DNA from 4 places in the Paenibacillus sp. FSL H7-0943 genome. Region 2 is predicted to be linked to each of the others. Evidence: riboswitches for the same ligand, from Rfam matches in the RefSeq annotation. Region 2 holds a riboswitch; each other region holds the start of a gene.

Region 1 (5,747 bases), 570 kb from region 2:
GTAAGAAATACAACTAAGTATTACTAGTTCCGTCTTGAAGCACATTGCCCTTAGGAAGGGGATAACCAGGAGGGCAAACCCAGACATAAAAAATACCTCCCGCGGTCACGGGAGGTCAAGGAGATATGAAAAGGTTAGAATTAACAATTTGATTAGTTCTATTATATACTATTTAATTTAGTTTGTCACAGGGGTAGGGATGGAAGATATGCATTCATGACAAACTATTTTTCCTTTAAAGTAAGTTACGTTCTCAGCGTTGCCACAGAAAATGCAGGCAGGCTCATACTTTTTAAGCATAATCCGTTCGCCATCAACGTAAATTTCCAGTGCGTCCTTTTCGCCAATGCCAAGTGTACGGCGTAATTCAATAGGAATAACAACCCGTCCAAGTTCGTCTACTTTTCTTACAATTCCTGTTGATTTCATCATAACAATCGTTACTCCTCTCAATGTTCCAAAAACGTCATTATTCGACATTGTTCACTGTTTTATGATACTTATAATACCAACGATTCCCAAATCAGTCAACCTTTTTTCATAGGCTGAATAAGAAAATTTCCATAAGAACTTTGAATGTCCCTATAAAAATTAAGAATTACCCTGAAAGCATTTTGTCGATTTACCAAGACCAAAAATGATACTTTTCGACAAAGTACGACATAATTACTTATTATATACTGATATTAGTTAAAATCATATTAAATTATTAGAAGGAGTTGATCTCATGAAGCAGCCGCTCACGGAAGAAAAAGTTTTCAAGGATCCCGTTCATAATTATATTCACGTACAGGATACGATTATTTGGCGACTAATTAATACAAAAGAATTTCAGCGTTTACGCCGGATTCGCCAGTTAGGTACCTCATATCTCACTTTTCATGGTGCAGAGCATAGTCGTTTTTCTCATTCTTTAGGAGTATATGAAATTACACGCAGAATCATTTCGCAATTTGAGCGCAGCGGGTATAAGGATTGGATTCCTGAAGAAAGTTTGCTTACTTTGTGTGCGGCTTTGCTGCATGATTTAGGGCATGGTCCATTTTCACATTCTATAGAAGAAGCTTTTGAAATGAACCATGAGGATTGGACCTGCCGAATTATTTTGGAGGACACGGAGATCACCGAAATATTGCGTGATGTGGAGGAAGATTTTCCTCGTAAAGTAGCCTCAGTTATCTCTAAGACATATGAGCATGAAATTGTTGTAAATTTGGTTTCTAGTCCGCTGGATGCTGATCGTATGGATTATTTGCTGCGTGATGCGTACTATACAGGTGTAAACTATGGAACCATCGATATTGATCGGATTTTGAGAATGCTTCGTCCTTATAATGGGCGGATTGTAGTAAAAGAATCAGGTATGCATGCCATTGAAGATTATTTAATGTCGCGTTATCAAATGTACTGGCAGGTATATTTTCATCCGGTGACGCGCAGCTCTGAAATTATTTTGCGTCAAATCTTCCGTAGAGCTAAAGAGTTGTTCCAAGAGGAGTACAAATTTCGCTTTATGATCGCTCCGCTGGAAGATCTCTTTCGAGGAGAAGTAACAGTGAAGCAATATTTAATGCTTGATGAGGCACTGGTACAGACTGCTTTTATGCAATGGACACTTGAAGAAGATGAGTTATTAAGCGACTTGTGTACCCGTTTTATTCATCGTAAACTGTATAAATATGTAGAGATTGAGAATTTGGATACAGATATGATTACGGAAATCCGCAGCAGTTTTGCGGGAGCGGGACTTAACCCAGAATATGACTTAGAGATTGATTATCCGACAGATTTGCCTTATGATGTGTTCCGTCCAGGAGCAGCCTTCGACAATAATCAAATTTTACTGCTTGATCGCAATGAGCAATTGCGGGAAATTTCAGAGGTATCGGATATTGTGCGCTCAATAAGCGGAATTCATCGTGGCAGATATCACCTATATTTCCCACAGGATAAGCTGAAAAAAGCCCTTACACGGTTGCCCTCTTCTGTAGCAGAGATTTTTGCAAAATAATACAAATATTTATGGAACTATTGATAAAAACAACAAGGAGTGAGCTTTAAAATGTATCTGTTCGACACACATACACATTTAGATGCGCCTCAATTCGACGAGGATCGCGAGGAAGTTATAGCTCGTGCAGTAGAGGCCGGAGTTAGCAAGATGATCAATATTGGATTTAATCGGGAAACGATCCCTTCAACGATGAAGCTGGCTGAATCTTATGATTATATTTATGCAGCGGTGGGCTGGCATCCACAGGATGCGATTGATATGAAAGAGGGGGACCTCGATTGGATCGCCTCTCTTTGCAGCCATGAGAAAGTGGTGGCCATCGGAGAGATTGGGTTGGATTATTATTGGGATACCTCTCCCAAGGATGTGCAGCAGGAGGTCTTCCGCAAACAAATTGGACTAGCCCGTGAACTAAAAATGCCAATCTGTATACATGACCGTGATGCCCATGAAGATGTCGTACGGATTTTACGGGAGGAAAAAGCAAATGAAATAGGTGGCGTAATGCATTCTTTCTCAGGCAGCTGGGAAACCGCAAAAATGTGTCTAGATCTAGGATTTCATTTGTCATTTGGAGGACCGATCACGTTCAAAAATGCCAGAGTGCCTAAAGAGGTGCTTGCACAGACGCCATTGGACAGATTATTGATCGAAACAGACGCTCCATATTTGACTCCACACCCCTTCCGAGGCAAGCGAAATGAGAGTGCTCATGTGAAGTTAGTAGCAGAGGCTGCGGCTGAAATTAAAGGGTTAACATGGGAAGAATTGGCTAAAATTACGTATGCGAACGCACTGGAACGATTTGGGATTGTCTGAAAACAGGAGTAAAACGGGTGAAAAATAGAGAATGGCCGATATATTAAACTTTTTTAATATAAAAACGGCTGATTATTACAATATTTTAACCATATATTTGCGTAAACGTGGTTGAATCGTCCTTTACAACATGCATCAAAACAGGATATCATCTTTTCAGTGATGTGAGCTGTTGTTATTGTGACAGCCATTGATTCATGGATCGTCTCGCTGAGTCTCCGTATGGAGAACGGGGGAACCAATATTGAACTGCCGCATGCCTGTATCTTGAATACGACTAGGAATTGCCGCAGAACAATATTTGATTTCTTCACGTGGTCTTTGGGGTGAATTTAAGGGCAACCGCCGTGAGCGGGTGACCTGAAATAGGGCGTCTCTCTTTCGTCCGAACCCGACAGCTAACCCCGTAAGCGCAAGTAAGAGAGGCAACCTCGTGCACAAACATTCCCGCGTATTCTGACATCGGAGAAGCCACGAAAGAGTCCTCAAGAGAACTCTTTTTAGGCTTCTTTATTTTTGAATAAACTGAATGTTGCCCGCATACTGTTATATAACAGGTGTAGGAGTAGCTGTGCCGAGCAGGCGATCCATGAGCAGGAGACGCTAAGTTAATACGTGCGTATCCTGTGACAATCTCAAATAGTTTCGTCAAAGAAATTCAGTCCTCATGATATACAAATTGACGACGAGGCTATGTAAGGAGGATGGAGAGAATGGGCTTATTCCAACCAGAGGTATCCCATGATTCGCAGTCATCCAGCAGGTCTTTCGCATTACGGTGGGAGCAAGTAAATACTCGCGTACTTTTACTTGCAGGTGTGATTTCAATCGCAATCGCGCTGTTAATTCTGCTGTACGTACACGGTCAAAGTAATAAACAATTAGTTTTAGTAATAGACGGGCAAACACAGACACTTGAAACGCGAGAAGCACTTCTTGGTGATGTGTTGGAGAAAGAGCAAATTTCGCTGCAGCCGCATGATGAATTATCTTTAGGTCTGAGTGATGAAATAAAAGACGGTGACCGTGTCGTTATCAATCGTGCGCAGAAATTTAGCCTTACTGCGGACGGAGCAACAAAAACGTTATATACGACCGAAGACACTATCGGTCAAGCGATTGACAAACTGGGTATCAACCTAGAAGGCTATGACAAGATTTTTCCTTCGTTAGACACCACCATCTCTGCTGACATGGAGATTAAGATCGTTCGTATCAACAAGCAAACGGTACAGCGAACAACTAACTTACCTTTCCGTGTTATTAAGACAGCAGATCCCTCCCTTACTGTGGGAACAGTTAGAGTGGCACAGGCAGGCAAACCAGGCGTCATGGTTCAGCATATTGAAAAGATCTATCAAGACGGAGAACTGGCCTCTATGCGCATGATCGGCAAGGAAGTACAAACGGTAACAAAAGATAAGATCATTGCCGTTGGTACTAAAGCACTTCCTAAGCCTACTGTAGTTGCTAAAGCTACAACAACTTCCAAATCAAGCACTACCTCCAAAACGACTAAAGTTAGCGCTAAGACTAAGAACGTCACAAGCAAGGCTGGCGTAGACTTTGAGTACAAGAAGATGATTAAGAACGTCTCCATGACAGCTTATTCGTCAGAAGAGCCAGGGATAGGTACTAAAACTGCCTCCGGAACACGCGTAACGGAAGGTCGTACAATTGCAGTAGATCCGAATGTAATTCCTATTGGCTGGTGGGTTTATATCGATGGGCTTGGATTCCGCCGTGCAGAGGATACTGGCGGTGCCATTAAAGGCAATAAAGTGGATGTCTATTATGATTCCCTGAGCCATGCTCGTAATTTCGGCCGTAAATCACGTACCGTTTATGTGATTGGACCTGTGAAACCAGAGCTTAACTAGAACTGAAGCTTTTGCAAAAAATCCTTTGATAAGCTATAGTGATGATAACCGTTAAGGAACGCTGGATGATCATTTCGTTGATCGCAGAGCAACCGCTCATCACTTATACATTCTTTAACCAAAAGAAGAGGAGCGAATCCTCTTCTTTTTGCTTTTTTTGGAAGGAGTCAAGAAATATGATTAAGGAATTAATCGTCGTTGAAGGCAAAAGCGATACCGTAGCCATTAAGCGTGCTGTAGAAGCGGATACCATTGAGACAGGCGGATCTGCTATAAACCGGACTGTAATTGCTAAGATCGCGCTTGCTATGGAACGTAGAGGGGTTATTATTCTTACGGACCCGGACCATGCTGGGGAGCGAATTCGTAAAATCGTTTCAGCGAAGGTGCCGGGCTGCAAGCATGCTTTTATTCCAGAGAAGGACGCAACTCGAAAAGGGGATATCGGTGTAGAGAATGCATCGCCAGAGGCGATTCGTCATGCGCTGCGTAATGTACATACCTCTTTTGAAGGAGCACCTGCTTTGATTGGTATTGATGATCTTATGGCCGCTGGAATGCTTGTACACCCTCGGGCTGCTGAAAGACGTATGGCGCTTGGTAATTTGCTTGGAATCGGATATTGTAACGGCAAACAGCTGTACAAGCGGCTGGCGATGTTTGGGATTACGCGGGAGGAATTTGCCGGGGCTCTCGCCCAAATTGATCAGGGAGGCATTACTTCATGAGTGGTAGAGAGGAAATTTCGACTCCAAAACGGACCAAAGAGATTATTCAACGTTATGGATTCAAGTTCAAGAAAAGCCTGGGACAGAATTTTTTGATTGATCAAAATATTTTGGACAAGATTGTAGACGCTGCTGGACTAGATAGCGATTCTGGGGCGCTGGAGATCGGGCCGGGAATTGGAGCGCTGACGGAGCGTCTGGCACTAACAGCGGGTGCTGTAACTGCCGTAGAGATTGACCGTAGACTGATTCCAATATTAAAAGACGTACTTTCCCCCTATCCCCATGTTAAGGTTCGTAACGATG
Region 2 (5,747 bases):
AAAAGGCGATAAACGTGCAAGTAACGTCATCTGGGTCCGTAAGCCTTGTCTTGGTGGAAGATGATTAGGGCTTGCTTTAAGACGATCCGAGACGTTCATCGCTCGGGATTTTTACTTTCGGACTCAGAAGGCGTTATTTGGCGATTTCAAGGTCTTTTGAAGGGGGTGCGGACTCCAGTGATGCTATTGAGTGGAAGTAGGCGTATATTTGGTGCTCTATAAACAATTAGTGACTCTGGAGTCCGAACGCCGACCATATTTGAGGAAAAGCTTCAATTAAAGGCTCCTGAGTCCGTTAGATGCTTCATACGCTTAAAGATTGTCTGAATTCTAGTCAGAGACTAAATTATAGAAAGATTTGCGCTCGTTAGTACATCCGCTTGGGCGGTCATCTGCTCCCGTACAGCTCTAAGCTGTGCTTTCAATGCAGGAACACTTTTTTGCAGAATAATGCTTATTTGAGAAAGAGGCAGCTTTAAGCCGTACCACAATACCTTCACAAGCTGTTCCTCCCAAGGTAATGCCTTAGCCGATAGAAGCGAGCGCCGGGCAAAAGAATCAGCACACTGGCGAATACAAGTGCGGTAAGCGTGGATAGAGAATAACTGAGGATCGAATTCATCCTGACGATATATTTTATGAAGCTCTGTGAAGGTGCGGATAGTAATCTTGTCTGCCTCATTAGATTGTTCTAACAACATGGAACTAAGTACGTAGACTTCATTAGTATACTTTTGAACACACTCTGCAAATTTAGTACTGTAGGTGGACTCGGGAGGTAAGGGGTCAGGCATGGTGAACACGATCCTTTCAGATTGAGAGATTTGCTTGAATCTATAATATAGAAAAGTAAGAGATGGATTTATTGATGAGATCGGCGGTGTCTGGTTCCGGGCAACTGTGTTTCTGCTGGGAGGCAGTGGATAAAGCTTTTGAAGGCTTGTAGTAGAGCCGTTCACTTCTGGAATTGCTCCCCCCTGCTGCAACACTGTACAGACGCCCTTGCTGAATATGCCCTGCCAAGGATTTACCCTGGAGCTTGGCCTTTAAATCCTGCAAAGCACCCTGAACTAGCTCAAGCTTAACCTGCTCCCAATCTGAACCTTCGCGGCGGACCTTATCCAGCGCTTCTTCAAGACGGCAATGACAGATGGCCCGTAAAAAAGAACTCCATTTAATAAGATCGAAATTTTTGGTGTTGGCAGAGATCAGACAAGCCCCCCAACTGCAGCCTCCCTTACAGGTGAGCTTCAGAATACCATAACGGCAGCCTTCAGCCCCTTCCATTCCATAGTGAATAGGCTCGGGTTCATCCAATACAAATACTTCAATGCGGGATAGTCTGCGCTGGTCCATAGTAGGGTTCCTCCTTAGATTTCCAAAAGCTTTAAGTCAACATGATGAGTGACACTAGCCTTTTCTACACAAGCGAGCATCTCCATTTTATTCTCACAGACTGCGGTATGCTCTAGCCATAGTCGGAACTTCTCTTTTCGTATAACAGATAGATGTAAGGGAAAGGTGCTGCGGGATCTCAAGACATACCAACCGGCGCTTACATCTTTCCAAGGCTCCTTGAAGGCTGTAAACCACGGGAGCTTTTGGTGTGATGACCAATCCTGCTGCTGCTGTTGTTCTCGAATTTTTTTATATATCTCATATACAATCTTAGAGTCTAAACAGTCTTTACAAGAAGAAGGTGTGCTGAACTGGCGAAGGGCTTGGATCTGGTTCTGGCCAAATGCATAGCCTACAATGTACCTGTGATTATGTTCTTCGAACCACAAGGCCCCGAAACAAACGTAATTTAGACTTATCGGCTCAAGCAGCCCTTGATGTATCCCTAAATAATAGTGCTTCAAAACATTCACCCCATCCAGCGTGCTATCACCTAATAAGCTTAGGTAACGCAAAAACCGCAGCAAGAGGAGGACCTCTGCTGCGGTTTTGGATTACAGGCAGATATACCTGGGCCAAAGCGTGGCGGATCAAGGGTCTCTCTCTTTACGCTTACGAGGTTAGCTGTCGGATTCGGACGGTGAGAGTCGCCCTACCTATTGAGACTTATGCAGTCTCCTTTGGATTCACCCCAAGTAGGCCAGATGGCCTGATGGTTCCCCCGTTCCCTGCGAATGCAGGAACTCAGCGTTGATTGTTTTTCATGAATTAGATTCAACCCGAATCATACTCTTTTCAAGATTTTCTGTAAAAAACGGAAAATGTTCTTTTAGAGCAATTTTAACCATATCCTGCCGACTACGACTGAAAAACGAGGTAAATAGGTATTTATGGCGTGTTATCGCGCCTCTTTCTCGCTCAGCCTCAGCTTCTTGCGTTTCTACCTATAATGGGAATTTGCAGTATTTTCGCTCTAAAAAGGTGAATAAAATCACATGTACTATAGATAGCGATTAAACGCTCCAAACTCGAGTAAACAAGAGATATAGAGAGATTAGATATCAAGTAAGCGCTATCTAATGGGAAAATAGTTTTTAATTTGCATTATTTTGGCATCATTCAGGTTTTACAAGTCTTCGTGCATAAGAGTATGATTACTCCTGTTTCAACGACAATCGAATATTTGATCCGCTTAATTTCCGGTAAGGAAAGCGGGGGAACCAACAATCGGCAGCCGATGTGAGAGTCGGAAGCCGATTATGGGGTGAATCCTGTAGAGGGTGTGAGTGAGCTTGCATCTATACAGGTAGGGCGACTCTCACCGCCCGAATCCGACAGCTAACCTCGTAAGCGTATGGAGAGAGGATGAGTGCAATGTGACCGCTAGCGAGCCACAGAGGAGATCCTTTGTGGCTTTTTGCTGTGCTCTTAGAAGCAAAGCATTTATGGAGGCCTCCCCTAAGAGGTCGCTAAATTCATCATTAGCGGTATTTGTAAGGCAGCGTCTAATGACGTGACACAACCGAGCTTTAGGTTGTGCCCGAAAATGACGATAGGTCAACATCCTTTCGGAGATTTTCGTTGCCTCCTTGTTGTAAATGAGCAGGAGGAGAAAAAAAGATGACGGATCAGAATGAATATGTGCTTGTATGTGCGCCTACAAAGGCGGGAGAACATTTCATTAAACTTCTGAAGTTCAGGGGTATTAAGATGGCGGGATTAACCAACAATGTGGCTGAGAAAGCTTTACTTGAGGAGCTCGGGATTGAGCAGGTTATTCTAGTGGATACCCGCCATCAGAGCACTTGGTTTCGCCCATCGTTCCCGGTAGGCAGGGTATATCTGTTTGAGAGCAGCTTTCCGCTTTGCTGCCGCTATATTCAGATGTGCCGTACCTGGACGACACAGCCGATTTTTGTGATTACAAGTTCAATAAATCCTAGATTGGTCTATAAAAGACTTGGTGCGAGCTATGTAATCTATTCCCATAGTGGTGATGCTGATTTTCTAATCGATAGATCACCTCATCAAGGATAATGGAAGGAGTGCGGAAGATATGATGGATCTGTATATGGTGGCTTCGTTAGCTGTAATTTACGGGTTATTTTATGGCTTTATGCGCTGGTGCGCAGGTGTAGTTGAGGATACGGGGAGGGATAAGCTGTGATTCTAGTAATCGCTGTTACCCTACTGTTGTTTATATATCTGGTTTACGCGTTGATTCATCCTGAGAAATTTTAAGGAGGGGCATTCATGGGCATTTTGCAAATAGTCGTCGTAATTGTAATTCTCATCTTGCTGGTCAAGCCGATGGGAACGTATTTATATCATGTATTTTCTAACGAACCGAATCGTACGGATCGCTGGTTTGCAGGCACAGAGAAAGGTATTTATAAGCTGATCGGCCTGAAAAAACGGGACGGAATGTCCTGGAAGAAGTATGCACTCAGCTTTGTTTTAACTAATATCGTACTGGTTGCTTTCAGTTATATTTTTCTGAGATTACAGCGGGGATTGCCGCTGAACCCGAATGGAATTGCCGATATGGAACAGACGCTTTCATTCAATACGGTGATCAGCTTTATGACCAATACGAACCTGCAGCATTATAGCGGGGAGACGGGACTATCGTATTTTTCACAAATGGCAGTCATCACGATGATGATGTTCACGTCTGCAGCGAGCGGATTTTCTGTTGCGGTTGCTTTTGTCAGAGGGATTACAGGACAGAAATCAGTCGGGAACTTTTTCGAGGACTTCGTAAAAGCACATATTCGTGTATTCATTCCATTAGCTCTGCTAGTTTCATTGGTGCTGGTAGGATTGCATGTGCCACAAACGCTCAAGCCATCGCTTGAGGTCACTACACTTGAAGGGCAGACGCAACAAATCGCTATCGGTCCAGTCGCTTCTTTGGAATCAATTAAACACTTAGGTACGAATGGTGGCGGCTTCTTCGGAGCCAATTCAGCACATCCTTTTGAGAACCCTAATCCACTTACGAACGTTCTGGAGATTCTCTCTATGTGGATGCTGCCAGCCTCTTTGCCATATATGTACGGATTGTTCGCTAAGAACAAACGTCAGGGCTGGGTGATTTTCACAGCAATGATGACCTTGTTCGTACTACTGCTGGGATTGAATTATTATGCGGAAACCAAAGGCAATCCAGCTATCAATGCGCTGGGGATCGAGTCTTCGCAAGGCAGCATGGAAGGTAAAGAGGTACGTTTTGGTATCCCGCAATCTTCGCTGTTCACTTCGGTAACAACGGCAGCTACGACAGGTAGTGTTAACAATATGCATGATACGCTGACACCGCTGGGTGGCATTACCCCTCTGGCCCTAATGATGCTCAACAACGTCTTTGGGGGAAAAGGTGTCGGACTAATCAATATGCTGATGTATGCCATCATGGGTGTCTTCTTATGTGGACTAATGGTTGGCAGAACACCAGAGTTTCTCGGGCGAAAGATAGAAGCCAAGGAGATGAAGCTAATTGCGATTGCTATCCTTGTGCATCCGTTCATTATCCTTGTACCAACAGCAGGTGCGTTCTTAACGGACTTGGGCAACGGTTCCATCACGAATCCCGGATTCCATGGACTTAGCCAAGTGTTATATGAATATGTCTCTTCTGCCGCGAACAATGGTTCAGGATTTGAAGGGCTTGCGGACAACACCACCTTTTGGAATGTTACAACCGGGATCGTAATGCTGCTTGGCCGTTATGTCTCTATAATCGCGATGCTGGCAGTTGCAGGCTCACTGATCCAGAAGAAGCCAGTTCCTGAGACGATTGGCACATTCCGCACAGACAATGGTCTGTTCACCGGAATTCTGATTGGTACCGTTGTAATTATCGGGGCTCTGACGTTTCTGCCGGTCATTGTGCTCGGCCCGATTGCAGAATATTTGACCTTACGGTAGGAAGAGGGAGAACAAGATGAGTACTGTAAAAAGAAAAAAGCTGCTGACGGGACCCATACTCCTAAGCGCTGTAAAGGATAGCTTTATTAAGCTTAACCCGGTGACGTTAATCAAAAATCCGGTCATGTTCGTAGTCGAAATCGGTACGATTATTGTATTGCTTATGGTACTGGCCCCCGGATATTTTAATGCAGAGAAATCGGTAGGCTTCAATATCACAGTGTTGTTCATTCTGCTATTCACAGTGCTGTTTGCCAACTTCGCTGAAGCGCTGGCTGAAGGCCGCGGGAAAGCCCAGGCGGATTCACTCAAGAAAACGAAACAGGATATCACAGCTAACAAACTCGTTGGAGGGTCTGTGAAGACCGTTTCTTCTTCCGAGCTTCGTAAAGGAGATATCGTCATCGTCAGTCAGGGAG
Region 3 (5,747 bases), 1.7 Mb from region 2:
CAGTTAGTGAGGGAAAATCAGATGTAGGTCTGATCGCTTCCTCTATTCAAGAACCCGGGTTGCGCTGCATTTCTCTATTTGAGGATCAACTGCGACTAGTCGTCTCAGAGCAGCATCCTTTAAATTTATCTTCCAAGCTAACCATGGATAATCTATCCCGGCTGCCTATGATTCTCTTCTCAAAGGGGACCTGGTACCGGCGTCTGACGGACGATCTATTCCAGCGCTGCGGGATTGATCCCGATGTGCGCATGGAGATTGACTCCTTCGAAGCCATCGTACGGCTGCTTCCGACTGTCAAAGCGGCTGCGTTGCTGCCAAAGTCTTATCTGCGTCCAGAACTGCTGAACGGCGGCGGGCTGGTGTCCTTACATATCAAGGAGCTGGAACAGACTCAACGGACCACCTGCCTGATCTACCGTGACGATGGAAGCATGAGCACGGCGGCTCGCAGTCTGGTGCAAGTTACCGAAGAGATGTTTCTGACAGAACGTGAGCAGTAAAGCCGGACCAAATGAATCAAGGGGCGCACCTAGTGATCTCCAAATGAGGCAATAAGTGAAGTACTTATCGAGGAATTAGGGAAAACTCCCCTATTTTCGGCCCATTCAGTAACTAACTAATAAAGGAATTCCTCTGTTTATTAGAGGGGAATTCCCTAATGTCGTTCATTTAGAGCGAATAGCGGCTATTTTTAGGGAGGTCTTCCCTAATTAGTTCACACCCACTCTGTACATCGTACAAACAAAGAACGCATATCGCTTTTCGTCACACATATTTCACCGTCACAGATACCTCAAATCATCTAATTTCAAGCCGTACGATAACCACACCTAGCAAGTCGCGCACCGACCAAACCAACATTATAGAACACTACGCATGGTCCATAGTCATATGGCATATTAAAATCCAATACGTTTCCTACTCTTTACTCCATAAAAAAGAAGCTGCCCCTAAGTAGAATTCACTACTTTTGAGTCAGCTTCTTTTTCTATGATTCTTGGTTCACAACTTCACTCTCAAAACGGTCAATACTTTCATTAGGACCAATGAGTACCATAACATCGCCTTCACTCAAATAATCATGGGCAGTTGGAGCGACGATTATTCCGCTTTCCCTATTTAGGGCAACAATACTGCAGCCATATTTAGCTCTTGTATTTAAATCAGACAAGCTTCTGCCGTTCATGCAGGACGGTACGGTCAGCTCGACAATTTTATAATCCTTGGACAGTTCAATATAATCCAGCAAATTGGGCGTCACCAGCTGATGTGCCACACGAATCCCCATATCCCGCTCCGGAAAAATAACCCGATCAACCCCCAGCCGCGACAGTGCGCGGCCATGAAGGATAGAGATTGCCTTAGCCACCACTTGCTTGACTCCAATCTCCTTCAACAAAATGGCCGCCAGAATGCTTCTCTCCATATTGTCACCAATCGCAACAATCCCACAATCAAAGTTCCGTACACCAAGCGAGCGCATAATTCCCTCATCTGTAGCATCTGCTACTACCGTATGCGTCAGCTGATCGCTCATTTCCTCCACGCGTTCTTCATGGTGGTCAATGCCGAGCACCTCGTAGCCCATTTCCATCAGCTCAAGCGCCAGGCTTGAACCGAAGCGACCTAAGCCGATTACTACAAATTGCTGTGCTTTCATTTCTAATTAACTCCTATCCAATAATTATTTTACCTTCCGGATACTTATACAGTGGTTTACCCTGTTTGGGACCGAGTGCATATGCTAAGGTTAGTGGACCTAGCCGACCTGCAAACATCGTCAGACAGAGTAGAATCTTACCGATCGCTGACAGTTCCGGAGTTAGCCCCATAGTCAGTCCTACCGTAGCAAAGGCGGAGGTCGTCTCAAACAAGATTGCCAAGAAATTACTGTCTTCAGTTGTGGAGAGTATCATCGACACAGAGGCGATTAACAACAAAGCCAGCAGCGTGATCGTTAATGCCTTGTAGATGCGCTCTTGAGCCAGCCGATAACGGAACAACACAACATCTTCCCGTCCACGCAGCATAGCAATTACAGCACCAATCATCATTGTAAAGGTTGTTGTCTTGATCCCGCCGCCCGTTGAGCCCGGAGAAGCACCAATAAACATAAGAATCACTATAAAAAATTGTGTAGCCTGCCGAAGTCCAGCAATATCTACTGTGTTCGCGCCAGCCGTACGGGGAGACACGGATTGAAAGAAGGCCGATAATATTTTACCGCCGAAATTCAGTGAACCCAGGGTACGAGTGTTAGTAAACTCAAATATAAAAATAACCAAAGCTCCGATCAGAATCAGCCCTGTGCTGGTGGACAGGACAACTTTACTATGTAGAGACAGCCTGCGGGTTACCCGAAACTCCACCAGATCTGACATTACAATAAAACCAATCCCGCCGGAGACAATCAGAAACATTACAATAATATTCACAAGCGGATCATATACATAATCAGTTAAACTGCGAAAATCCCCAAAAATATCGAACCCCGCATTATTAAACATAGACACCGCATGAAATATGCCATAATAAATCGCTTTTCCCAACGGCATATCAAAAGCCCAGCGAATAGACAGCAGCACAGCGGCACAGCCTTCTATGACAAGAGAATATATGAGGACTCTCCGGATCAGTCGCACAATTCCTTCCATAGAGCCTTGATTCATGGCTTCCTGTAGGATTAGCCTGTCCCGCAAAGATATTTTACGCTTTAACACCAGTGAAAATAGAGTGGCCATGGTCATAAAACCTAAGCCGCCGATCTGGATCAGGATCATAATTACGGTTTTCCCAAAAATCGTGAACGAAGTTCCGGTATCCAGCACAACAAGCCCTGTAACACAGGTTGCCGACGTTGAAGTAAATAATGCATCAATAAATTCCACGGAATTCCCGCTTGTGCTTGAGATGGGCAGCATAAGCAGCAGGGCCCCTATCAGAATGATCGATGCAAAACCAAGCACCAGTATCTGCGGTGGCGAGAGCTTCAGAAACTTAAATTCAGAAATCCTGCGAAACTGTGAAGCCACTTTGCTCACCTTCTTATCAAAAATTCCAACAAAAAAAGCACTGGAAAACCAATGCTGACTTGGTTCCTGCAGTAAATTAGCCTACGAGGTTAGCTGTCGGATTCGGACTGTGCAGGCTGCCCTATTCGTTCCCAGAACGAAATTCACCCCTGATGAAAGTGCCATTTATCGTGTACACTCCACTTTTCATCACTTCTTATGGTTCCCCCGTTTTCACCAGAAATTCGGCTACTATACAATTGCATACAAATTATATACGTTATTTAGTGAATTCACAAAGACACAATTAATGCTCATTCACATGAAAAAATGCGGTTTAAAGAGACTGCATCAAAAGGAGTGCCTTTTCTCATCACTTTTCCGTGTTTTCCCTGCAATTACACCGATTCTCATCATTCGTGCAGAAATGAACAGAAATGAACACGATAAAATTCATGGTATAAATTCACATGACTATTCTATACTATCTCTATTACCCATAAAAAGAACATATAATGTTTTTTGTAACCAACCAGGCACTAATACTATAATGGAACATAACATTGTCACAGTACATAACAAGGAGGCGTTACATGAATCCCGTCGGCCAGCCCTTACAGCAACGTGCCCTCTCCAAGAGGCTCATCATCTCGGGCATTATCGGTCTTATTCTATTTATTATGTTTCAGATTTCCCCTTCACTGCTTAGTAGTCCTACAGGTGAAGATACCACCGTCATTAGCAAGGCAGAAGCCCGTGATCAAGCCATATTATTCGCAGAACAAAAGCTCAACTACACCGAAGCACCAAACGATCAATGGAATGTACTTTACCAGACGGACTCTTCCTTTTATGGTTATATGTCTCGCGAGAAGCTTGTGGAGGACTACACCAAGAAAAAATTGGATCAAAAATATCCTTTTGATGTCTTTCGTGCAACGCTTACTCCTTCAGCGGAGCAAGAGCCGCAAATCATCGTTGACCTCAATATGTATAACGGTAAGATTGTCGCTTTCTCAAAGGCTGCAAAAGTTACCTCCGAAGAGGGGTCAGGCATCGCTTCCGTTGGTGCAAAAGAGGACAAGGGAGCTGACCTCACTCTAGCGCAGAAGGAGAATCTTGCTCGTCCTTGGCTTCAGGAATGGGAAGTAAATCCTGCCAAGCTACAAATTGAATCGAATACAGGAAGCCATGGGCTAGTGTATACGGATAGTACTGTTCAGGTCGGCGAATCCTTATTGCACTATTATTTTGATTTCAGTGGAGAGCAGGTATCCAGCTTTAATGCCGGATTCACTGCACCAGCTTGGCATACCTCCTACGTACAAGGACAGACCTCTTTAGCGGAAAAGCTAACATTATTCGGTTACGGTATACCCACACTGATTTTAGGAATTCTGGCACTCGTCTACAGTATTCTTAGAAGAGAGCATACTTCCTTTAAACGTGGAGTATTCCTAAGCTCAGCCTATTTTGTAATCATGATGATCAGCACCTATAATATGCTGCCTGAATCAACGGGCGAAGGGCTAGAAGCACAGATTACCTCTGTCATTATGTTTATCATTTATGCTTTGTACAGCCTGCTGATGTCCTCCTTGCTCTACTTCTCTTTAGTGGGCGGTAATGGCCTATGGCGAAAAGAGGAAGGCATGAACCCTTGGCCCCGCGCCAAAGAGCCCGGCTATGGACAATATGTGTTGGACAGTATCCGGGCTGGATACATCTGGGCTTTCGTTCTGCTAGGGGTGCAGACGGTTATGTTCATCATATTATCGTTTACCTTGCACAATTGGTCTACTACAGACGCCACCCAATCTCCTTATAACATGAGATATGCTTGGCTTCTGCCTATCGTCGCATGGCTCGCTGGTTTATCTGAGGAAGCCATTTATCGCTTTTTCGGAATTCCTATGCTGAAAAAGGTGTTCCGGAACACTTTTATCGCTTGCTTGATCACCACGCTGGTTTGGGCGTTTGGCCATACGTTATATCCGATCTATCCCATCAGCTCCCGTCCCATTGAGCTGACTGTAATCGGGCTACTGTTCAGCTATATTTTCCTTCGTTACGGGTTTATTGCTGTCATGTTCAGCCACGTCGTGTTTGACAGCATCCTGATGGGCGCTACGCTGATCTTTATGAAGGAGAGCGTAAATGTAGGCGCGGGTATCTTCGCGATTATTATGCCGTTCATAGTCGCTTACATCGTCTATCGATTTAATCCACCACAGAAACCTAAGCCGGTGGAGCCTTCTTCTTTGATTTAAACTAATGTGAAGACGTAATGAAATTAAAAAAGGGCATCAAAGCCGCTTTAGTCGCTGCTTTGATACCCTTTTTCTTTTGTCACCATTGCTATGAGGTTGGCTCTTCATCCTTGAGCGCATCAAGAATTTGTTTTGCCAGCTTTTCTCCAATAGAAAGTGTACGGAAATCATCCACGGAGGCTTCTTTAATTTTCTTAAGCGATCCGAAATGCTTTAGCAGCGCTTTACGGCGCTTCTCACCTATACCAGGTATAGAGTCCAGCTTGGAGGTAACCATGGACTTCCCGCGCTGTTCACGATGGAAGGTGATCGCGAACCTATGGACCTCATCCTGAATCCGCTGCAAAAGGTAAAATTCCTGACTGTCCCGGGCTAGCGCGACAGGCTCTGGCGGATCTCCAACCAAAAGCTGAGCCGTCTTATGCTTATCATCCTTAACAAGGCCGCAGACCGGAATGAATAA
Region 4 (5,747 bases), 1.9 Mb from region 2:
ATTATCATGCCATTGCCCGTACATTTTATTTTCTTTAGTGTTTGCTATGAATTTGTCTAATTTACTCTTAAATAAATCTGGCTGATGTTTATTGCTTTGGATCGTGTCGATCCGAACTCTTTTATAAAGGGCTGGAAAGGCCGTGAAATTCTCATATACTTGCCTGTCCTCTTTTAGCCTTTGCTCTATAATCTTATCTACTATAAAAGAATCAGGGTTCATATCAGGAAGTACCCGTTTTCCTTCAGCACTCATTAACCCCAGCTTTTCGAGGCGGCGGACACGCTCTTTATTCAATTCAGTCCAAGAGCTTTTGTTGCTTCGGGGAGAGAGTCTTTGCGCCAGCTCCGTTTCCGAAATTTTCTTTTTCACTCCATCGATCCATCCAAAACACAAACATTCCTCAACTACGTCCAAATATAGCAACGTTTCTGGGTTTGGCGTCATACTAACGAATACCCAACAAGATTGTTCAGTCTTACAATTCTCCTGCAGCCAAACTCTTAAATCTTCTCTCGTTTTCACTGTAATTAGATTTTCAATCTCCATAATTAAAATACAATTTCCTTTCTAGGTATGGAGTGGAGCGTCTTGCCCATCCGAGATTAAATAGCTTCCGCAGGAACCTGATACCAAAAAAGAGCATAGTCATTCATGGTGGAAGCATGGCCTAACTGCCGTAACATAGTAGATACATTGCCTCTATGATAAGTCCCGTGATTGGCGACTTGCAACACAATTTCTGATTGGCGTGTTTGGCGGATTCCGGCGAATGGATTGTCAAGCAGAATGGTTTGCTCCAAATCGGATTGGTTGTGTAACCATGCTTTGTATTGTTCTGATAGCTGGGCAAAGATATTTACGTATTCATCCACAGAATCTAGAATGCTCAAATTTAGCGGGATACTTTGTTGAAAAGCCTCTGGCATGGCAGTGCCTGTTAATACAAGATACCACATCGTATCAACCGCATAGATATGGCTAAGGGCATGAGCGATGGTGGGAAATGAGCTGTTCACTTCTTGACTTAGCACAGAAGGCGGGAGTTCCTTGATTCTCCCCAGGATAGTTTGGTTTGCCCATGTGTGGTATTTAAACATTTCTACTGGATAATTTGTCATTCGTACATTCTCCTTTTGAATGGTCATGGATTTGTTTTTTGTTACTGTAGTTAATATAAAAGAAGAAGTATGACATCAGACTGTCATACTTCTTCATAAAGTTTGAGTGTGTTTTGAAGCTGCTCTTTTAAAATACCTCGCAATGCAGGGGGTTCGAGGACTTCGGCGCCGCTGCCAAAACTCAGCAGAATGGACCAAAGCCAACGTGCTTCCAATGGCTTATACACAGGAATTCGCATCGTCATGCTTTTATCGGAATGAAATTCCTTGTCGACTTGATGAAACTGATCCAAAGCTTCTGCCAAAGCCTCAGGGCCTACCCGGATCACTATTTCCTCCACCTGATCTGCCCTGTTTGAACAGCCGGCCTCTTTGGGTACCTCATGTTGCGAATGAAAGGTATCCTGCGTCAGGAACAAATTCAGCATCCGGGAAAGTCGGAACTCCCGATAGTCCTGCCGAGCCCGGCAATAACCATAGATGTACCAGTTGCTATATTTAAAATGAAGCTTTACTGGTTCCATTTCACGGGTTGTACGTTCATTTTTTACACTGATGTAATCAAAACGGACAACATTTCGTTCCGCAATAGCCGCACGTAAAAGAGGAAGTGCGTCAGGATCCGTACGCCGGGTTTCAAGATCCACCGCGAGACTAGAGGTCTGTGGCTCCGTTCCAATCGTTTGCAGCCGTTCAATGGTTCCTTGCGTATGCTCATCTTCAAACACGGAAGAAAGACTGTTAAGTACAGTAATCAGAGAAGTGACATCATACGAACGGAGCAGGCTTTTATCCATTTTATATCCGTCCATGATGCCATATCCACCTTTAGTACCCTGATACGATACGACCGGGATGCCAGCGGCACAAATCACATCGATATCCCTATAGATTGTTCGCTGGGAAACCTGAAACTCTTCAGCCAGCTTGGAGGCAGATAAAACTTCGTGGTTCAATAGTTTATAGATCATAGAAATCAATCGTTCCAATTTCATGTGTGCATTCCCACCCATTAGTCCATTTCGTGTTACAGCGTGATTATATCATAGATTTTTTCGGGCTAATTTTGGGCGGGAGGAGTTTTGTTGTTGGTGATGAAGAAATATCCTATGACAGAGTCTGACAGAGCTGATTAATCTATTTACAGATTAAATCCGCAGGCTCGCCTGATAAATCATTAACAGAAATAATAGCATCGTTTTTTTTCACAGGTGGGGTCCAATATTGCTCATTCCCAGGCAGGTCATCGAACCATTCGGCGTCCTTTGGACAATCTAGAATCATAAATTTTCCGTATTCCTGATCTCTGGATTGATGGTATTTGAGATAGGCTTTCCCGTTATCAATGGCGAGAATTTCTATTTTTCCTGAGGTGTGGCTCATGGATAAGCGTACTCTTTTGCCAAGTCCTGAGGTTCTGGCTTTGGCTTCTTCTACAATTTGATAGACTTGCTCGAGCGGTAATACGAAATCTCGGTTTCCGGCTACGGGCCGGTTCACAAAGAAGTAGTAGGGTGTAACGCCAGCCCATGAAAGCCGGTCCAGTAGTTCCCCTAAAATAACGGGATCATCGTTGATGCCTTTGAGGATGGGGGTCTGATTTACGACAATTGCCCCTGCGTTGTGGAGAGCTTTAAATGCTTTTTTGGCTTCAGGTGTGATTTCACGAGGATGATTGATGTGCGCCATAACATAGATTCGTTTGTCTTCGGTAGAGTAAGTACGAATCAGCTCCAGCAGCTCTTCGTCTTCAGAGATCCGCATCGGATTAAATACGGGAATTTTGGAACCTAGTCTAATGATCTTAACATGCTCAATGCTTCTTAGATTTTCAATAATGGATCTTAGCTTCGGTGTGGAGAGAATTAAACTGTCCCCGCCCGTAAGAAGTACGTTGTTAATCTCCGGATTCTTTGCGATATACTCCAAGCCCGGAGAGACATCAGCCATCGCCTCTTTCACGTCATTTCGGAACAGACGCTTACGGAAACAGTAGCGGCAATAAGCCCCGCAGACCTCGGATACAATCAGCAGTGCAGTTGTTCTATACTTGTGCTGACAACCAGGTACCACATAATTCGTGTCCTCATCGGAGGCGTCCCAGCGCCCATATTCCAGCAGTTCACCTTCGTTAGGAATAACCAGCTTACGGATGGGATCATTTGGATCATCCCAGTTAATTAAAGACAGATAGTAGTCATTTACACGAAAAACAAATTTGTCCGTAATTTCTTTCAGATTCTCTTTTTCCAGCTCAGACAACATAGCTATTTTGTTAATATCCGTGAAGTACTTTACCTTTTGCACGTACATCTCTCCTTTGTCTCGTAGTGTGAGAAATGAGGGAGCCTTAGTGTCAAAGGCCAATCTACTGCCAGCAGGGTCCAAAAAAAGCACAAAAAGAGACCCTTAGCAAGGGTCTCTGGTTATGTAAATAACATGAAAAGCAGACCCATCCACTGCTGACGAGGTTAGCTGACGGACTCGGGTAAGATGGTACCCTACATTCTAATGCTCAATGATTCGCCCCAATTAACTGGTTCCCCCGCTTTTCAACTGTAAAAGTTGGAAATTAAGCGTAGATAAAGTATACCCTATGAAGTTTTGAAAAGTCAAAAGAGAATCCTAGATTCACCTTTAATTGCTAGCGCTACTTCCGCCGAGTAGTTTTGGCAACAGCGTTAGCAGCTTCTCCCGGGTTAACGCATCACTAGAGTTCCATTTGCTTCCGTCGAGCAGATAAACATGTTCCTGACGTACTGCCGGGAGACTGTTCCAAAGTGAACTGTCTAGTAATCGTTCCATCGCAGCTCGCGAGTCTTTGCGTTCCGGAATGAGCATGAAGATATGATCTCCGGCGTAGGCAGGCAGTCGCGTTGGATCAACTTCGGCGAACCCTAACTCTTCGTCCAATATGGCCTGGATCTCTTCGGTCGGTTGTAAACCACATGGGGCATAAAGCGCAGTGGAGAATCCGGACATTCCCATAGCATATAGATGATCTCCATGATCATAGACCAAAGCAGAGGCGGTTTCTCCAACTTGAAGGGTTGTCGTGTAAAGCTGCTGCCACATGGCAGCGTTTTTGATTGTGAATGACTCCAGCCATGCTTCGGCTTCGCGCTGTTTACCTAGCCAACTGCCTAATGTCCGCATTCGGTTGTCGAGAGGCGCAAAGGAATCAAAGGTGAGTGTCGGAGCGATACCAGAAACTGCTCTGTAGGCTCTTTCATCACTATTTGCCAAAATGATCAAATCTGGGTTTAGGGAAGCGGTCAACTGCGGGTCCAGTGGAAACCCGACGTTGGCGAGCTTCTTAAGCCGATGTTTATAGACGCTGTTCCGGGCGAACGCTTCATCTCCACCGATAGGCTTTACGCCTAACGCGAGAAGGTCGCCAAGTGTTTCGCCATGATAGACAATACGTTTCGCTCGCTCTGGAATCTCCACCTCATGACCCGTCCAATCCTTGACGGTAAGCTTACGACTTTGCTGATGTGCATATTGTCCGGGTGTAACTCCGGTTTTTTGCCGAAAGCGGCGGCTGAAATAGTATTCGTCCGAGAAGCCGACCAGTCTGGCGATTTCCCGCAGTGGTTCAGTCGATTCCTGCAGGAATCGTTTGGAATGATTAATGCGCAGATCCGTCAGGTATTCAAGCGGCTTTTTACCCGTAAGCTGCTGAAAGATCGGTGTATATTGCCAGATTGATATTCCCGCCAGTTCAGCTAACTGCTTCACGGTGATACTCTCTGTATAATGCTCCTGAATGAATGTTATGGTCTTTTCTACGGATTCCGTAGGACTTGGCAGGTGTTTGGAAGGGTAATTATGCTCAAAAAGTAGCAGCAGCAATTCTTGGAATTTTAATTGTCGCTTGAATTGTTGTACATCATCGGTGTTATTCCTGTTCATGAGCAGGTCTTCGACTAGTCGGATTACCTTGGTGAACGGGTGCACAATTAACTCCCGTCTGCCGGAAAGCAGCTCTCCAGAATATCGTTTAGGATGCTCGGTTGTATAAATTGCTGTAAAGGTGATGAGGTAATAATACAACGTCAGCTCCTGGTTGTCCGTACTATAGGAGATTCCAGGAGATAGTAGATAACATTTATCCGTACTTAGTATCACGCTTTGATCATCGAGGTTCAATTGTCCGTTCCCTCCAGTAAATATGAGAAGGGTATAGTCCTGGGTTGTACGCGTTATAGAGCTTGAATCGGCAGCTTGAATCATCAGTTCGGCCTCGTTTAGCTGAAATAGCAGAGAGTGGAGTGGGGGGCAGGACGATGATGTATGCAGCATGGGTTCAGCCTCCGTTCATTTGGTGAGAATGATTATCAATGAATTCATTGTATATAAAAAAAAGAAGCATATCAACAGCTGTTGACATGCTTCTTGCAGTTTTTTATCAGCCTTGTGTTAAACTCTTCATCACAGAAGGTTATTTCATATTCAATAGCTGTGGAATTTCGCCAAGCAGCCATTCTCTTGTTGTCGCATCACTTGAAGTCTTCATGATGTCTTGTGTATAGACATATCCGTTCTTGACGGCAGGAAGGCTCTTCCAGATAGGGCTCTTTAATAGATTCTCTGTGGATTGTTTTGCTTCTTCTGCCACTGGAG

What was found. Region 2 has a riboswitch for cyclic di-AMP ahead of NSQ55_RS02725 (hypothetical protein). Riboswitches for the same ligand answer to the same signal wherever they lie in the genome.
Region 1: linked by a shared signal. The riboswitch ahead of NSQ55_RS00190 (3D domain-containing protein) and the one ahead of NSQ55_RS02725 (hypothetical protein) in region 2 are both predicted to bind cyclic di-AMP.
Region 3: linked by a shared signal. The riboswitch ahead of NSQ55_RS25265 (TrkH family potassium uptake protein) and the one ahead of NSQ55_RS02725 (hypothetical protein) in region 2 are both predicted to bind cyclic di-AMP.
Region 4: linked by a shared signal. The riboswitch ahead of NSQ55_RS10920 (KamA family radical SAM protein) and the one ahead of NSQ55_RS02725 (hypothetical protein) in region 2 are both predicted to bind cyclic di-AMP.

What each region holds. Positions count from the first base shown of each region.
Region 1 covers NZ_CP150148.1:38,992-44,738, forward strand. Annotated here, with positions in the region: gene NSQ55_RS00175 (AbrB/MazE/SpoVT family DNA-binding domain-containing protein) at 178-432, opposite strand; gene NSQ55_RS00180 (HD domain-containing protein) at 728-2,011, shown strand; gene NSQ55_RS00185 (TatD family hydrolase) at 2,063-2,833, shown strand; cyclic di-AMP (ydaO/yuaA leader) riboswitch at 3,032-3,261, shown strand; gene NSQ55_RS00190 (3D domain-containing protein) at 3,547-4,713, shown strand; gene rnmV (ribonuclease M5) at 4,890-5,441, shown strand; gene rsmA (16S rRNA (adenine(1518)-N(6)/adenine(1519)-N(6))-dimethyltransferase RsmA) at 5,438-5,747, shown strand, end outside.
Region 2 covers NZ_CP150148.1:607,557-613,303, forward strand. Annotated here, with positions in the region: gene NSQ55_RS02715 (hypothetical protein) at 342-794, opposite strand; gene NSQ55_RS02720 (hypothetical protein) at 835-1,356, opposite strand; gene NSQ55_RS02725 (hypothetical protein) at 1,371-1,925, opposite strand; cyclic di-AMP (ydaO/yuaA leader) riboswitch at 1,994-2,158, opposite strand; cyclic di-AMP (ydaO/yuaA leader) riboswitch at 2,578-2,767, shown strand; gene NSQ55_RS02730 (hypothetical protein) at 3,019-3,435, shown strand; gene kdpA (potassium-transporting ATPase subunit KdpA) at 3,652-5,328, shown strand; gene kdpB (potassium-transporting ATPase subunit KdpB) at 5,345-5,747, shown strand, end outside.
Region 3 covers NZ_CP150148.1:5,780,857-5,786,603, forward strand. Annotated here, with positions in the region: gene NSQ55_RS25255 (LysR family transcriptional regulator) at 1-503, shown strand, start outside; gene NSQ55_RS25260 (TrkA family potassium uptake protein) at 992-1,663, opposite strand; gene NSQ55_RS25265 (TrkH family potassium uptake protein) at 1,677-3,035, opposite strand; cyclic di-AMP (ydaO/yuaA leader) riboswitch at 3,100-3,275, opposite strand; gene NSQ55_RS25270 (CPBP family intramembrane glutamic endopeptidase) at 3,608-5,284, shown strand; gene uvrC (excinuclease ABC subunit UvrC) at 5,373-5,747, opposite strand, start outside.
Region 4 covers NZ_CP150148.1:2,551,846-2,557,592, forward strand. Annotated here, with positions in the region: gene NSQ55_RS10905 (YdeI/OmpD-associated family protein) at 1-549, opposite strand, end outside; gene NSQ55_RS10910 (DinB family protein) at 606-1,121, opposite strand; gene NSQ55_RS10915 (YafY family protein) at 1,205-2,116, opposite strand; gene NSQ55_RS10920 (KamA family radical SAM protein) at 2,259-3,428, opposite strand; cyclic di-AMP (ydaO/yuaA leader) riboswitch at 3,569-3,710, opposite strand; gene NSQ55_RS10925 (AraC family transcriptional regulator) at 3,759-5,426, opposite strand; gene NSQ55_RS10930 (ABC transporter substrate-binding protein) at 5,566-5,747, opposite strand, start outside.